Regions from separate parts of the Streptomyces sp. NPDC051921 genome, predicted to be linked through region 1. Evidence: riboswitches for the same ligand, from Rfam matches in the RefSeq annotation. Region 1 holds a riboswitch; each other region holds the start of a gene.
The links. Region 1 has a riboswitch for cyclic di-AMP ahead of AB0M16_RS20640 (LysM peptidoglycan-binding domain-containing M23 family metallopeptidase). Riboswitches for the same ligand answer to the same signal wherever they lie in the genome.
Positions count from the first base shown of each region.

Region 2: another riboswitch for cyclic di-AMP. It lies ahead of AB0M16_RS22210 (transglycosylase family protein); the one in region 1 lies ahead of AB0M16_RS20640 (LysM peptidoglycan-binding domain-containing M23 family metallopeptidase).
Region 3: another riboswitch for cyclic di-AMP. It lies ahead of AB0M16_RS22820 (C40 family peptidase); the one in region 1 lies ahead of AB0M16_RS20640 (LysM peptidoglycan-binding domain-containing M23 family metallopeptidase).
Region 4: another riboswitch for cyclic di-AMP. It lies ahead of AB0M16_RS06195 (LysM peptidoglycan-binding domain-containing protein); the one in region 1 lies ahead of AB0M16_RS20640 (LysM peptidoglycan-binding domain-containing M23 family metallopeptidase).

Region 1 covers NZ_JBFAXU010000015.1:29,353-32,991, forward strand. Annotated here, with positions in the region: gene AB0M16_RS20635 (SGNH/GDSL hydrolase family protein) at 1-370, opposite strand, end outside; gene AB0M16_RS20640 (LysM peptidoglycan-binding domain-containing M23 family metallopeptidase) at 548-1,495, opposite strand; cyclic di-AMP (ydaO/yuaA leader) riboswitch at 1,500-1,653, opposite strand; gene AB0M16_RS20645 (tyrosine-protein phosphatase) at 2,026-2,823, shown strand; gene AB0M16_RS20650 (DUF6126 family protein) at 3,028-3,183, opposite strand; gene AB0M16_RS20655 (helix-turn-helix domain-containing protein) at 3,203-3,639, opposite strand, start outside.
Region 2 covers NZ_JBFAXU010000016.1:173,417-177,055, reverse strand. Annotated here, with positions in the region: gene eno (phosphopyruvate hydratase) at 1-1,187, opposite strand, end outside; gene AB0M16_RS22210 (transglycosylase family protein) at 1,454-2,155, opposite strand; cyclic di-AMP (ydaO/yuaA leader) riboswitch at 2,159-2,332, opposite strand; gene AB0M16_RS22205 (transglycosylase family protein) at 2,590-3,603, opposite strand.
Region 3 covers NZ_JBFAXU010000017.1:106,950-110,588, reverse strand. Annotated here, with positions in the region: gene AB0M16_RS22840 (DUF817 domain-containing protein) at 1-614, shown strand, start outside; gene AB0M16_RS22835 (hypothetical protein) at 611-862, opposite strand; gene AB0M16_RS22830 (VOC family protein) at 923-1,330, opposite strand; gene AB0M16_RS22825 (ATP-binding protein) at 1,524-1,961, shown strand; gene AB0M16_RS22820 (C40 family peptidase) at 2,117-2,593, opposite strand; cyclic di-AMP (ydaO/yuaA leader) riboswitch at 2,597-2,794, opposite strand; gene AB0M16_RS22815 (hypothetical protein) at 3,110-3,415, opposite strand; gene AB0M16_RS22810 (ATP-dependent Clp protease proteolytic subunit) at 3,423-3,639, opposite strand, start outside.
Region 4 covers NZ_JBFAXU010000003.1:330,669-334,307, forward strand. Annotated here, with positions in the region: gene AB0M16_RS06190 (MMPL family transporter) at 1-760, shown strand, start outside; cyclic di-AMP (ydaO/yuaA leader) riboswitch at 1,112-1,267, shown strand; gene AB0M16_RS06195 (LysM peptidoglycan-binding domain-containing protein) at 1,272-2,084, shown strand; gene AB0M16_RS06200 (heme-binding protein) at 2,182-2,601, opposite strand; gene AB0M16_RS06205 (MFS transporter) at 2,659-3,639, opposite strand, start outside.

The DNA.
Region 1 (3,639 bases):
TGCCGACGGCGGAGGTGAGGTCGGCCACGGCACGTTCGAAGCGCTCGGCCACGTCGTCGGGGTCGGTACCGGGGCGGATGATGTCGTTGCCGCCCGCGCAGAAGGTCACCAGGTCGGGGGCGAGTTCCTTGGCCCGCGGGACCTGCTCCGCGACGATCTGGTCCAGAAGGCGCCCCCGTACGGCGAGATTGGCGTACCGGAAGTCGTCGTGCTCCGGCAGCTGGTCGGCGAGCAGGACCGCGAACCGGTCCGCCCAGCCGACGTACGCCCCGTCGGGCCCGGGATCTCCGACGCCCTCGGTGAAGCTGTCACCGATCGCCGCGTACGACCCGAATGCGTTCTTGTCTGTTGATCTCGAATCGTCTGCCACGGGAGCACATCTTTCCCCGCGCGGTGTGACCTACGCGACCGTAAGGAGGGGTTGACGCAGGGTGACATATGCCACCGATAAAGATTCTGCCAAGCCGGAATACGCCGGAGGCCCGGCACGGGGTGCCGGGCCTGCGGTGGCGCGCCGACCGTACGCCGACGCGGTGCTGACGCTACGTCAGATGCTGACGCCGTGCTGGCGCAGGGCCGCCAGCGGGTCGATGTCGGAGCCGTAGTCCGGACCGGTGCGGATCTCGAAGTGCAGGTGCGGGCCGGTGACGTTGCCGGTCGCGCCGGACAGGCCGATCTCCTGGCCGCCGGTGACGGTCTGCCCCGCGGAGACGGAGATCGAGGAGAGGTGCGCGTACTGCGAGAAGGTGCCGTCGGCGTGCTGGATGACGACCTGGTTGCCGTAGGCGCCGCCGTCGCCGGCGGAGTAGACGGTGCCGGGGCCGACCGCGTGGACGGTGGTGCCGGTGGAGGCGATGAAGTCGACGCCGGTGTGGTAGCCGGAGGACCACATCGCGCCCGAGGCGCGGTAGGGGGTGGAGATGCCGCCGCCGAGGGGGGCGACCCAGCCGGAGGCGGAGGTCGTGCCGGCCGAGGAGGACGACGGGGCGGAGGAGCTCGCGGTAGAGGCCGGGGCCGAGGAGCGCTCGCTGCCGCGCGAGGCGCGGGTCGAGGCGTCGCCGGAACCCTTCTGGGTGCGCTCGGCGGCGGCCTTCTTGTGGTGCGCGGCCTTGGCGGGGTTCTTGGCGCCGAGGGTGAGCTTCATGCCCGGCAGGATCAGCGACGGGTTGCCGCCGACGACCTGGCGGTTGTCGCGGTAGAGCTTCTGCCAGCCGCCGGCCAGGTGGTGCTCGGTGGCGATCTTGGACAGGTAGTCGCCGCGGACGACGGTGTACGTCTTCGGGGCGGCCGGGGTCTTGGCGGGGGTCACGGCGGCGGGCGCGACGGCGGCGACGGCCTGCTGCGGGGTGACGGTCGGGGCGGCCTTCTCGGCGGCGTGCGCGCCGGTCGCGCCGATGAGCGGGAGGGCGACGACGGCGCCTCCGGTACCGGCTGCCACGAACCCGCGGGTGATCGGGTTGGCCTTGGGACGGCGGTGCTTACCCTTCGCGGGCATGGCGAATTCCTCTCCGTCGCCTGCGAGGTGAGCTGTCGGGTTCGGACTGGAGATGTCCGGCCGCTGGTCGCGCGGCTTCACCCCGAGCCGTCCTTCTCCGAGGGATCGGCGTACTACCTGGGTCCCCCGCTCCTGCCATGTACGGGTGGGTGCGGATTCCGGTCGGCGGCAGGATTAGGCGGTCCGTCCGGATTGAGCGCGACGCTAGACGAGCGAGGTCGGCACGAACAAGCCACTGATTTCCCGCCACTACGGATTCCGGGAAATCCAGCGGGAATTCCCGTCACCCTCCGTCGATGACGGCCCCTCGATTTCCCTTTCCAGAAGGGAATTTGGGAAAGACGATCAGGCACGGTCCGTCACGCGTATGACGCTGCTCACGCCCGGCTTCCTATCTGACAAGGAACCAGGGCGCGTTACCCCTAAACCCTCAATTCGGACAGAAACCCCATTCCATCCCGAGGGGGTGCGTGCGGGGCCTCTCATCTGGATGATTGCCCCAGGAACCGATCTCGACAGCAGGAGCAACCGTGACGCAAGCGATGACCGAGCCCGAGCTCACCGGCGTACGCAACTTCCGCGACCTGGGCGGGCTGCCGACCGTGGACGGCCGGTCCGTGCGCCCCGGACGCCTCTTCCGCAGCGGCCACCTGGCCCACGCCACCGCCGAGGACGCCGCCTTCCTCGCCACCCTGGGCCTGCACACGGTCTTCGACTTCCGCAACGACGCCGACCGGCGCTTCGAAGGGGAGGACGTGAGCCTCCCGGGCGTGCGGAACGTGAACATACCCCTGAGCGACCCGGCCGACGGCAAGGAGTTCTGGGAGATGGTGCGCCAGGGCGACCTGGCGCAGCTGCGCGACCTCCTGGCCGACGGCAAGGCCGCCGCCCGTATGTCCGGTTCCTACCGGAAGATGATGGTCGAGCGCACGGCGGAGCACAGCCGCATCCTGCACGCGATGGCCGAGGACAGCGTCCCCGCCCTGATGCACTGCGCCGCCGGCAAGGACCGGGCCGGCCTGTCCGTCGCGGTCTCGCTGCTGGCCGTCGGCGTCGAGCGCGAGGCCGTCGAGGCCGACTACCTGAAGTCGAACGCCCCGCACCGCCGCTACAAGGTGCAGCGCAGCTCCACCGCCCCGGACGGCATGGCACCCGAGGTGATGGAGCTGCTGAGCCCGCTCTTCGACGCGCGGGTGGAGTACCTGCGGGCCGCCTTCGCGACGATCGACGAGACGTGGGGGTCGGTGGACGCCTACCTCACCCAGGGCCTCGCACTCTCCCCGGAGACCCGGGAGCGGCTCCGCGAGCGCCTGCTCTCGGAGTCCTAGCCCCGGCGGCCGGGAAGGCTGGGGAGGTCCGGGCCGGTCCGGGAAGGCCCGGGCCGGTCCGGGAGGTCCGGGAGGTCCGGGCCGGTCCGGGAAGGTCCGGGCCGGTCCAGGAAGGCCACGGCGATCCGGGCGATCCCGGCGGCCCTCGGCGGGCCCGGGCTGTCCGGGCAGGCCCGGAGGCCCCGGGCGGCCCGGCGGCCCCGGCTACTGGTTCTGCCCGCCGAGCATGAAGAGCAGGTAGAGGAAGCCGGCGAAGAGGTGCCCCGCGATCAGGTACGCGAAGAGGCGGAGCACCAGCCCCTTGGGGAACTTGCCGCCGCCGCGCTCCTCGCCGGTGACCGGTACGGACTTCTCGGACATAGCACTACCTTTCGGGTTGTCAGCGCCGGTGCGGGGTGCCGTCGCCGAGACACAGCTCGGCGACGGGGCTCTGCAGCAGGGTGTGGACGAAGAGCAGCTCGGCCCCGGCTCGGGTGGCGGCGCCGATCCGGTGCGGGGTGAGCGAGTCGAAGTGCGCGCTGTCGCCCGGGTCGAGGACGTGCACGGCCTCACCGAGCGCGAGCCGTACACGGCCCTCGATGACGTGGATCCACTCCTCGCCGGGGTGGACCCGCACGATGTCCGCGCTGGTGGCGTAGGGCACGTGCACGCGCAGGCACTGCATCGCGCGCCCGGCGCCGCCGACCTGGCGGTAGATCCAGCCGTCGGCCTCGACCGGCTCGGAGCGGCCGGCCCGGACGACCGGGTCGCGCTCGGGCGGCACCTCGCCGAGGAGCTCGGACACCGTCGTACCGTAGATACGGGCGAGGGCGAGCA
Region 2 (3,639 bases), on a different contig from region 1:
TCGGAGCGGGCCGGGGCGCCGGTCTTGATCTGGCCGCAGTTGGTGGCGACGGCGAGGTCGGCGATGGTGACGTCCTCGGTCTCGCCGGAGCGGTGGGACATCATGCACTTGAAGCCGCTGCGCTGGGCGAGCTCGACGGCGTCCAGGGTCTCGGTCAGCGAGCCGATCTGGTTGACCTTGACCAGGAGGGCGTTGGCGCTGCCCTCCTCGATGCCGCGGGCCAGGCGCTCCGGGTTGGTGACGAACAGGTCGTCGCCGACCAGCTGCACCTTGGCGCCGAGCTTCTCGGTGATGACCTTCCAGCCGGCCCAGTCGTCCTCGAACAGCGGGTCCTCGATGGAGACCAGCGGGTACGCGGAGACGAGCTCCTCGTAGTACTCGGTCATCTCGGCGGCCGAGCGGGCCTTGCCCTCGAACTCGTACTTGCCGTCCTTGTAGAACTCGGAGGCGGCGCAGTCGAGGGCGAGCGCGATGTCCTTGCCGGGGACGTAGCCGGCCTGCTTGATGGCCTCCAGGATGAGGTCGAGGGCCTCACGGTTGGAGCCGAGGTTCGGGGCGAAGCCGCCCTCGTCGCCGAGACCGGTGGAGAGGCCCTTGGCCTTCAGGACGGCCTTGAGCGTGTGGTAGACCTCGGTGCCCCAGCGGAGGGCCTCGGAGAAGGACTCCGCGCCGATCGGGGCGATCATGAACTCCTGGATGTCCACGTTGGAGTCGGCGTGCGAGCCGCCGTTCAGGATGTTCATCATCGGAACGGGCAGCAGGTGCGCGTTCGGGCCGCCGAGGTAGCGGAAGAGCGGCAGGTCGGAGGCCTCGGAGGCGGCGTGCGCGACGGCGAGGGAGACGCCGAGGATGGCGTTGGCGCCGAGCGAGGACTTGTCCGGGGTGGCGTCCAGGTCGAACATCGCCTGGTCGATCAGGCGCTGCTCGGTGGCGTCGTAGCCGACGAGCTCCGGGCCGATCTGCTCGATGACGGCGAGAACGGCCTTCTCCACGCCCTTGCCCTGGTAACGGTTGGGGTCACCGTCGCGGAGCTCGAGGGCCTCGAACGCACCGGTGGAGGCACCGGACGGAACGGCAGCACGGCCGGTGCTGCCGTCGTCGAGGCCGACCTCGACCTCGACCGTGGGGTTGCCTCGGGAGTCCAGGATTTCCCGGGCTACGACGACGTCGATGGACGGCACGAGCATCTCCTTCTGGGATGTGACGCTGGTTGTGACGCATGCGGCAAGGTCTCGTTCGCCTTGCGACATGAGCCTAACCGGCCCGGGGGCTCCAGCCGGCCGGGCGCCCGCCCGCTGGGACGAAAAAGGACCCGAGGGCAGGTATCTCGGGACGAAAGACCCCAGATCTACTGGACGGTAACCGCCAGGAGCGGCGAAACCCCGGCCCGGAGCGCACGGGGGAAGGACGCTCCGGACCGGGGTGGTCACTCACCGCGGGAGGGTCGGCAGGCTCACTTGAGGTGGAGCTGCTGGCCCGGGTAGATCAGGTCGGCGTTCTCGACGACGCCCTTGTTCAGCTGGAAGAGCTTCTGCCAGCCGCCCTTGACGCCGTGCGCCTTGGCGATCTTGCTGAGGGTGTCACCGGCGACGACCTTGTACTCGCCGTCCCCCTTCTTGACCTTCTTGCCGGTCGGGGTGGTGACGGTCTTCTTGGACTCGCTCTTCTTCGGAGCGGTCTTCTTCGGCGCCGGACGCTGCTCGCTGCGGGTCGTCGGCTGCTCGGTGGAGCGCTCGGGGGCGGCGGGCTTCGGCGCGGCCTCGGCCGAGCCGCCCACGTAGGAGGCGCTGGACAGGCCCACGCCACAGCTCGGCCACGCACCCTTGCCCTGGCCCGCGAGGACCTTCTCGGCGACGGCGATCTGCTGCGACTTGGAGGCCTGGTCGGCGCGCGGGGCGTAGGCGGTGCCGCCGTACGCGGCCCAGGTGGAGGCCGAGAACTGCAGGCCGCCGTAGTAGCCGTTGCCGGTGTTGATGGACCAGTTGCCGCCGGACTCGCACTGGGCGACGGCGTCCCACTCGGAGGCGGTGGCGGCCGAGGCGGTGCCCGCGGTCATCAGCGGGGCCGCGACGGCGACGCCGGCGACACCGGCGAGCGCGATGACGCGGGTGGCCTTGGAGGCACGACGGTGTTTGCCCTTGCCGGAAAGCAGCATGGAAGTTCTCCTCACCGACGCCTACGAGGTGAGCTGTCGGGTTCGGGCGAGTGAGTTGCCCGGCCGCGTGACCTTGCACGCGGCTTCACCCCTAGCCGGTCGTCGGCCGTCTGTCTCAACGGCCGGGGCCGGCACTTACCTTGGGTCCCCCGGTCCTGCCTTCGGCGCTTGCGCGACGACTGTTCCCTCCGTCCGGCGGCAGGATTCGGCGTACCGGTCGGCGGGGCCCGCGGTGGCGAGCGGTCACGACCGTAGACACAGACCCCGGGGAAGTTCAAAGACCCTCAACACGGAAAAATCGCCCCTACTTGCACACCGTCAGGGGGTGTTTGCGCAGGTGAGGGGCGATTCGAGCAAAGTTTGCGGACGCGACACGCCAGTTCGGCAAGAGAGACCCATGTCTCACTTACGCAGAACGGACATTCACCCCCGAACTACTCCTGGGATTCCGTCAGTCCGAGGTCCAGCTCAAGGCTCTGACCAGGGAGGATGAGGTCAGGGTCGGCGCCGACGGTCTTCTTGTTGGCGCCGTAGAGGGCGCTCCAGCCGCCGGGCAGGCCGTTCTCCTCCGCAATGCCCGACAGGCTGTCACCCGGCTTGACGGTGTATTCGTCCGACTTGTCCGAGGCGCCCGATTCGCCGTTCTCGCCGGCGCCGGTCGCGTCGCCCTTCGCACCGTCAGCCGGTGCGGCGTGCCGCCCGGATTCGGACGAGGTGTCCGAGTTGCCCGGCTCCTCTGGCGCCGCGTCACCGCGGTGCTTGCCGGTGCCGGGGGCGCCCGCATCCGGCGCACCGGGCGTACCGGGCGTCAGGGACACATCGGGCGTCACGGGCGTACCGGGCGTGACGGGAGAGGTGGGGGTCCCGGGGGTCGAGGGCGCGGTCGACGGCCCACCCGGGGTCGCCGGGGCGGTCGGGCCGGTGGGGGCGGCCGGCGTGGCGGGGGTGGCCGAGGGCTCGGCCGCGTCCTGGCCGGAGCCGGCGGGCAGGCCGTCGGTGCGGTTGGACTCCGGGACGGGGCCCGACTTCTCCTTGGGCGTGACACCGGGGCCCGGGTCCACCTCGGGGGCCTTGCCGTCGTTCTTCAGGCCGGCGATGGGGGCGCAGGTGGCCCACTGGGTGTCGCCCGCGGCGAGCGCGCGGTCCGCGACGGTGATCTGCTGGGCGCGGCTCGCGAGATCGGCGCTCGGCGCGTAGGCGAGGCCGCCGTGCCGCTCCCAGCTCTCCTGGGAGAACTGCAGGCCGCCGTAGAGCCCGTTCCCGAAGTTGGCGCTCCAGGCGCCGCCCGACTCACACTCGGCGACCCGGTCCCATGTCGTCGCGTCGGCAGCGGAGGCGGAGCCGGTGGCGAGCAGTGGCAGCGCCATGGCCGAGCCGGTGACTCCCGCCGCGACGACGAGCGCGGGAGCCTGGCGGGGTCTGCGGTGACGTCCGTTCCCGGAGCGCATGCGGAGTGCCTTTCGCGTGACAGCTGAGACTGCGGG
Region 3 (3,639 bases), on a different contig from region 1:
ACGGCGTGCTGCTCACCCTGCTCTTCTGGCTGCGCGGCTGGGAGTCGGGGCGTGACGTCGCCGTCATCGCCGTCTGCCATGTCATCGGCCTGGCCTTCGAGCTGGTGAAGGTGTCGCTCGGCTCGTGGAGCTACCCCGAGCCGGCGGTGCTGAAGTTCGCCGGCGTCCCGTTGTACGGCGGCTTCCTCTACGCGGCCGTCGGCAGTTACGTCTGCCGGGCCTGGCACCTCTTCGACCTCGAGCTGGTCCGCTACCGGCCGCGGTCCACGGCGGTGGTGGCCGCGGCGATCTACCTGAACTTCTTCACCCACCACTGGCTGCCGGACGCGCGCTGGCCACTGGCCGCGGTGCTGCTGGCCGTCACGGCGGGCACCTCCGTGCGGTTCACGGTGCGCGGTGCCCGCCTGCGGATGCCGCTGGCCCTGTCCTTCGTGCTGATCGGCTTCTTCCTGTGGCTGGCGGAGAACCTCGCCACGTACGTGGGCGCCTGGCGCTACCCGTACCAGCTCCACGGGTGGCAGCCCGTCGGCGTGGAGAAGTTCGGCGCATGGTCGCTGCTGATCAGCATCACCTTCGTCCTGGCCGCGGCCACCCGCCGCACGGCGGATCGCTAAGGGGCGTCTTCCCCGGCCTCGCCCCTGCGGCCGTGGGGACGGCGCTGCTCCTCGCGGCCCAGCCCGGGGGACTGGCGCTTGGCGTCCATGCCGTGCGTGTCGGACGCGGCGGCGCCGCGACGGCCGCGTACCGCTTCCTCGGCCTCCCGGCGGGCCTCGGCGTCGCCGCTCTCCCCGACGGCCTCGGACGGTGTGGTGCGGGGCGGCGCGTCCGCGGGAAGCGTGCGCCGGCGCTCGTGGTGGCTCATGTTCGTCCTCCGGATTCGTACGCCGAACGGGTGGGACGTGCAGGCGGCTGCCCGGTGGTCTCAGGCGGAAACGCCGGGCGCGGCGGCGAGCACGAACGGGTGGCCGGCCGGGTCGGTACAGCGCCGCAGGGCGGAGCGCCGGTCGAGGCGGGTGCCGTCGACCTCGGCCGCCACCGGCCGCGCGCCCAGGCCGATGGCCTCCCGCTCGGCCTCGTCGAGGGCCTCGGGGGCGACCAGGATCCACAAGTGGGCCTGCTGGGAGTCCTCCGGCCGGGGCCAGCTGGGCGGAGCCTGGCCGGGGTCGCGGTGGATGCCGAGGGCGACGCCCGTGGGGGAGGAGACCAGGACCAGGTCGGGGTCGCCCTCGGCCGGTTCGGCGGTGCCGCCCAGCAGGGCGGCGTAGAAGCGGGCGAGGGGCTCGGGATCGCTGCTGTCGAGGACGAGGAGGGTGCTCTTGGAGACGCTCATACGGCTCGTGTGCCCGCTCAAGAGCCCTGCAGGCACGCCGAGTCGGGATCCGGTCGCCCGTCGGACGGTTCACCGCTTCGGGCGATAGATATCCGTACATCTTGGTGGATCGCCGTCGGCGCGGCACGATCGGTGGCAGTCTGGCGCTCAGCGCAATCCGGGCCGGGCCCGGTGGGAAAGGGACGGCGTCGCCATGGCAGACCACCAGGAAGCAACCGTGACGCTGCCGAGCGATCCCGCCTCGGTGTCCACCGCGCGGAGGTACGTCGCCGAGGTGCTCACCTCCTGGGGGCTGGGGAGCGCGAGCGACACGGCGGAAACGGTCCGCCTGATCGTCTCCGAACTGGCGACCAATGCCGTGCTGCACACCTTCGGCCAGTCGCCCCACTTCACCGTCGAGATCCGTCTCGAACGCGACGAGCAGCTGCACATCGGTGTGACCGACAGCCATCCGCGCTGGCCCCGGCGCCTCCCGGCGGCCGTACAGCAGGACAACGGGCGTGGCATGGTCATCATCCGCTCGCTCACCGCCGAGGCCGGCGGCCGCCTCTCGGTCAAGCCGACGGCCGAGGGCGGCAAGACGGTCTGGATCAACCTGCCCTGGACGGCCCCGACGCTGACGCCCCGGTAGGTCCCCCGCGCCGCCCCGCGGCCGCCCGCCCCCGGTGCCACGACCCGGGGACGGGGACGCGCGGGGCAGGGGACGCGGGGCGGGGGCCACGGGGACGCGGCCTCGGGCGGGGCAGGGGCCCGGCCGGCCGGGCGGCCTGCGGCGGGGTCCGCGGGTCAGCGGACGCGGCCGTACAGCACCTTCGACGACCAGATCCTGTCGAGCTTCACCCACGAACCGGTCTTCGGGGAGTGCCAGATCTTGTTGTTACCCGCGTAGATTCCGACGTGGTACACCCTTCCGCCGGAATGGAAGAAGACGAGGTCCCCCTTCTGCCGGCTGGACGCCGAGATGTGTCGTGTCTTGTTGTACTGCTGCTGCGCGGTGCGGGGCAGCGTCTTGCCCGCCTTCTTGTACGAGTAGAGCGTGAGGCCCGAGCAGTCGAATCTGCTGGGGCCCGAGGCGCCGTACTTGTAAGGCGATCCCTTCTTCGAGGCGGCGATGCCCAGTGCCGTGTTGGCGTACGAGCTCGCGGCCTGGGCCTCCGGCGCCGCTCCTGGGGCGAGCAGCGTGCCGCCGACGGCGGCGAGGGTGAGAGCCGAGACGGCTCCGGCCCGGGACAGCAGGGACGGGACATGAATCTGCGCAGTCATGCGCAACCCTTCGTCAGCCGCCTGCGAAGGATGACCTGTCGGGTTCGGGCTGGCGAAGATGCCCGGCCGCGGCTGCGGCTTCACCCCGAGGGACATCACCCTTGCGGGCACGTCCCGTGTTGCTCGGGTCCTCCACTCCTGCCGATCCACTCCTGTCGACCAGACGTCCGGGACAGCGGCAGGACTCGGCGTCCGCCCGGACCGCCCCGCCTCGGGTGGCGGGGGCTTGTCGTCGACAGGGATCTTGACTCACAGTCGGGCCGAAATCCGAGCTGAAACGGCGATATGTGAGGCTCCTCACGACTGATCCATTCGAGTGGACAGTCAGGTTTCGCGATCTTCGGAGGTTTGGCCGACGAGCCCTTCACCAGGCATGGAATGCCCGATTCCGCCAGATGCGTACACCTGTTGCGCAACTTACCTGAGCTCCATGTCGATTCATCGACTACGCCGAACGGGGGAGCGATTCTGCGGTGTGGGTGCCCCGAGTGGACCTCGACACGACACGCGGCTCTGTCAACTCTCCTGTTCTCCGGGGACGGTGACGCGGCCCGAGCGGCGTTCGCCGTCCAACACCCTTAGCGCACGCGCCAATGTGGCCGCGTGCACCTCGGCCTCGCCCCGCATATGCATGAGCGTCAGGGCGTCCCGGAGCGCCGTCGCCCGTCCGACCAGGGCCTGCGCGGCCCGCAGTGCCCCATAGGTATGCGAACCCCTGGATGGATTGATCCTTCCCAGCAGGTCGACGACTTCGAGGTAGGCGTCGACGAACTCGCCCTCGGCGCGCGTCAGTGCGGGCAGCGGCGGCAGCTCCGGGACCATGGCCGGCTCAGCCCTCGCCGGCGGCGCCGGCGGACGCGCGGCGGCTCGTCACCACGTGGTCCAGCAGCCCGTACTCCCGCGCTCCCGGCGCGTCGAGGACGGTGGTCCGGTCGATGTCGGCGTCGACCCGGTCGCGGTCCTGTCCGGTGTGCTCGGCGAGCAGTCCGGCGACCAGTGCGCGCTGCCGCAGCAATTCCCGCGCGTGGATGTCGAGATCGCTGGGC
Region 4 (3,639 bases), on a different contig from region 1:
GGACGAGAAGACCACCCAGCTCACCAACCACCTCGTCGACGACGTGCTGCCGCAGGCGGTGGCCGGCACGGACGCGAAGACCTACGTCACCGGCACCACGGCTTCCCAGGTCGACTTCCTCGACATCGTCTCCAGCCGGCTGCCGTTGATCATCGCGGTGGTGGTGGCGCTCGCCTTCCTGGTCATCCTCATCGTCTTCCGAGGGCTCCTCGTGGCCGTCAAGGCCGCCGTCCTCAACGTGCTGTCCATCGCCGCCTCGTACGGCGTCGTCGTGGCCGTCTTCCAGTGGGGCTGGGGCGGTCCCGCGCTCGGCGTCTCCGGCAAGGTGCCCATCGAGAGCTACGTGCCGATGATGATGTTCGCCATCGTCTTCGGCCTCAGCATGGACTACGAGATCTTCCTGCTGTCCCGGGTGCGGGAGGCGTGGCTGCGCACAGGCGACGCCGAGGCGAGCGTCGCCCACGCCCTGGAGATCACCGCGAGGGTCATCACCTGTGCCGCACTGATCATGGTGAGCGTCTTCGCGGCCTTCATCGTGTCCGACAACATCGTCATCAAGATGCTCGGCCTGGGGCTCGCGGTCAGCGTCCTGATCGACGCCACCATCGTGCGGCTCCTGCTCGTCCCCGCCGTGATGACACTGCTGGGCAGCCGTGCCTGGTGGACGCCGCGCTGGCTCGACCGGATCCTGCCGCACCTCGACACCGAGGGCGAGGACATGGAGGCCGACGAGGAGCCCAGCCGCGCGCCCGCGCGCTGACCCACATCGTGCACATTCGGACAAAGAGGTAGATGTCCCGCTATTGAGCTCCAATGCCGGAATGCTGAAGGAATTCCGGCATTGGAGCTATTTCTCTGCCGTAGTGGTGCACGGTGCGGTGTGCGTGATCTGAGTCACGGCCATTTCGCCCCGGAGAGTGCTGCCGGGACGTCAGATGCGCGCTGTCGGGGAGGGGTTGGCGAGCACCGCGTGGGTGAGTGGATTGATCCTTTCTATTTCCCGGAATGATCCATTTGCTTTGATTAATTTCCGTCTTGTTTTCGCCGGATGAATTCGCTTACGGTCACCCGGCAACCGGACGGAAACGCCTCATCCTGCCGCCGCCCGGGAACCGCACACACGACCACTTCCGGCAGGAGCGGGGGACCCAGGTTCGCCGCCGTCCCCGGATACCGGGGCGGCTCGGGGTGAAGCCGTGCCTCATGCGCGGCCGGGCATCTCCAGCCCGAACCCGACAGCTCACCTCGCAGGCGGAGGAGAGGACCCCGCCATGCGTGGACACGCCAAGCACCGCCGTTCCAAGAAGTCCCCGTTCGCCCGCGGCATCGCGGCCGTCGGCATCACCGGCAGCGCCGCGCTGGCCCTGCCGCTGGCCGGCGCGACGACCGCCGGGGCGGTCACCCCGCAGGCGGCCCAGACCGTCGCAGTCGAAAAGGCCGCGGCTCGGGTGGCCCAGGTCGCGCAGGTGGCGAAGGCGCCCGGAACGGTGCGCTATTCCGTCGTCGCCGGCGACTCCCTTTCGAAGATCGCCCGGAAGTACGCGGTGAAGGGCGGCTGGAAGAAGGTCTACCGCGACAACAGGAGCGCCGTCGGTGCCGACCCGGCCCTCATCCGGCCCGGCATGCGGCTGACCGTCGACGCGACCGGCGCGGCGCTCTCCGGGGTCAAGCGCGCGGCGGCCCCGACCGCCACGAAGGCGAGCACCGGCGCGGGCGCGGGCGCCGCGGTCCAGGCGGCGGCGCCGGCGAAGGCGACCTCGTACCCGGACAACCTCGACGGATGGATCCGCGAGGCGCTGGACATCATGGCCAAGAAGGGCATCCCCGGCAGCTACGACGGCATCCACCGCAACATCATGCGCGAGTCGTCCGGCAACCCGCTGGCCATCAACAACTGGGACTCCAACGCCCTCGCCGGCACCCCCTCCAAGGGCCTGCTCCAGGTGATCGACCCGACCTTCCGGGCCTACCACGTCGAAGGCACGGCCAACGACCCGTACGACCCCGTCGCCAACATCACGGCGGCCTGCAACTACGCCGCCGACCGCTACGGCTCCATCGACAACGTCTTCGGCGCCTACTGACACCGCTGACAGAAGGACAGTGCTCCCGCACCGGCCGGCCGGGCCAGGTGCGGGAGCACTGTCGTGTCCGCCCCAGGAGTCCCTGGGGGCGGACGGATCAGGCGAGGGCGGCCACGGCGGTACCGGCGAAGGCGTGGTCCTGCTCCGGGGCGCCGCCGCCCACACCGACGGCGCCGATGAGCCGTCCGTCGCGGTGGACGGGCAGGCCGCCGGCGATGAAGAGCAGCGGCCGGTCGAGCGCGGTGGTGAGGCTGTGGAACGGGCCGTCCGGCTTGACCAGGTCCACCAGGTCGGCGGTGGGGGCGTCGAGCTGCAGGGCGGTGTACGCCTTGCGGGTGCTCGTCTCGCCGGAGATCAGCACCGCCCGGTCGTCGCGGCGGAAGGCGAGCAGGTGCCCGCCGGCGTCGAGCACGGTGACGCTGACGGCCACGCCGGCGGCCTCGGCGGCTCGGCGGGCGGTGGTGAGCAGGGTCTCGGCCTCGGCGGTGGTCAGCGGGGTGACGGCGGTGGTGCTCATGGCGCTTCTCCTGGGGGATGGGGTGCGGGAGGAGGGAAGGGGGCGTGGGGGAGGGGGTCAGTGGTGGACGAGGACGCGGGCGTCCGCCCCGGCGTCCGCGGCGGGGGCCGCGGGGGCCCGCCGCTCCAGCGCGGCGGACCAGACGGCGAGGCCGAGGGCGGCGGCGGCGAGGACGGCGCCGACCCAGTTCGGGGAGGTGTAGCCGAAGCCGGCGGCGATGACGAGGCCGCCGAGCCAGGCGGCGAGCGCGTTGCCGAGGTTGAAGGCACCGATGTTCACGGCGGAGGCCAGGGTGGGCGCGCCGTGTGCCTGGTCGAGGACGCGCTTCTGCAGCGGGGGCACCGTGGCGAAGCCGAGCGCTCCGACGAGGAGGATGGCGATCGCGGCGAGGACCTTGCTGTGGGCGGCCACGGTGAACAGCGCGAGGACGAGCGCGAGCCCGCCGAGGGTGGTGTACAGCAGGGGCATCAGCGCGCGGTCGGCGTACCGGCCGCCGAGCAGGTTTCCGAGGAACATGCCGACGCCGAAGAGGACCAGCAGCCAGGTGACCGCACCGTCGGAGTAGCCGGCGACCTCGGTCATCATCGGCGCGATGTATGTGATCGCGGCGAAGACGCCGCCGAAGCCGAGCACGGTCATCGCCATCGCGAGCAGCACCTGCGGGTTGCGGAACGCCTTCAGCTCGCGGCGCAGCTGGGCGCCCTCGGGGCGGGGCATGGCGGGAACGAGCCTGACGATGCCGAGCAGCCCGATCACACCGAGTGCGGCGACGATCGCGAAGGTGGTGCGCCAGCCGACCGCCTGGCCGATGAAGGTGCCGAGCGGCACGCCGACGATGTTGGCGACCGTCAGGCCGGTGAACATGGTGGCGATGGCGCCGGCCTTCTTGCCCGGCGCGACGAGGTCGGCGGCCACGACGGACCCGATGCCGAAGAACGAGCCGTGCGCGAGCGAGGCGATCACGCGGCCGGCCAGCATCGCCCCGAAGCTCGGGGCGAGGGCGGAGACCAGATTGCCGATCACGAACAGGCCCATCAG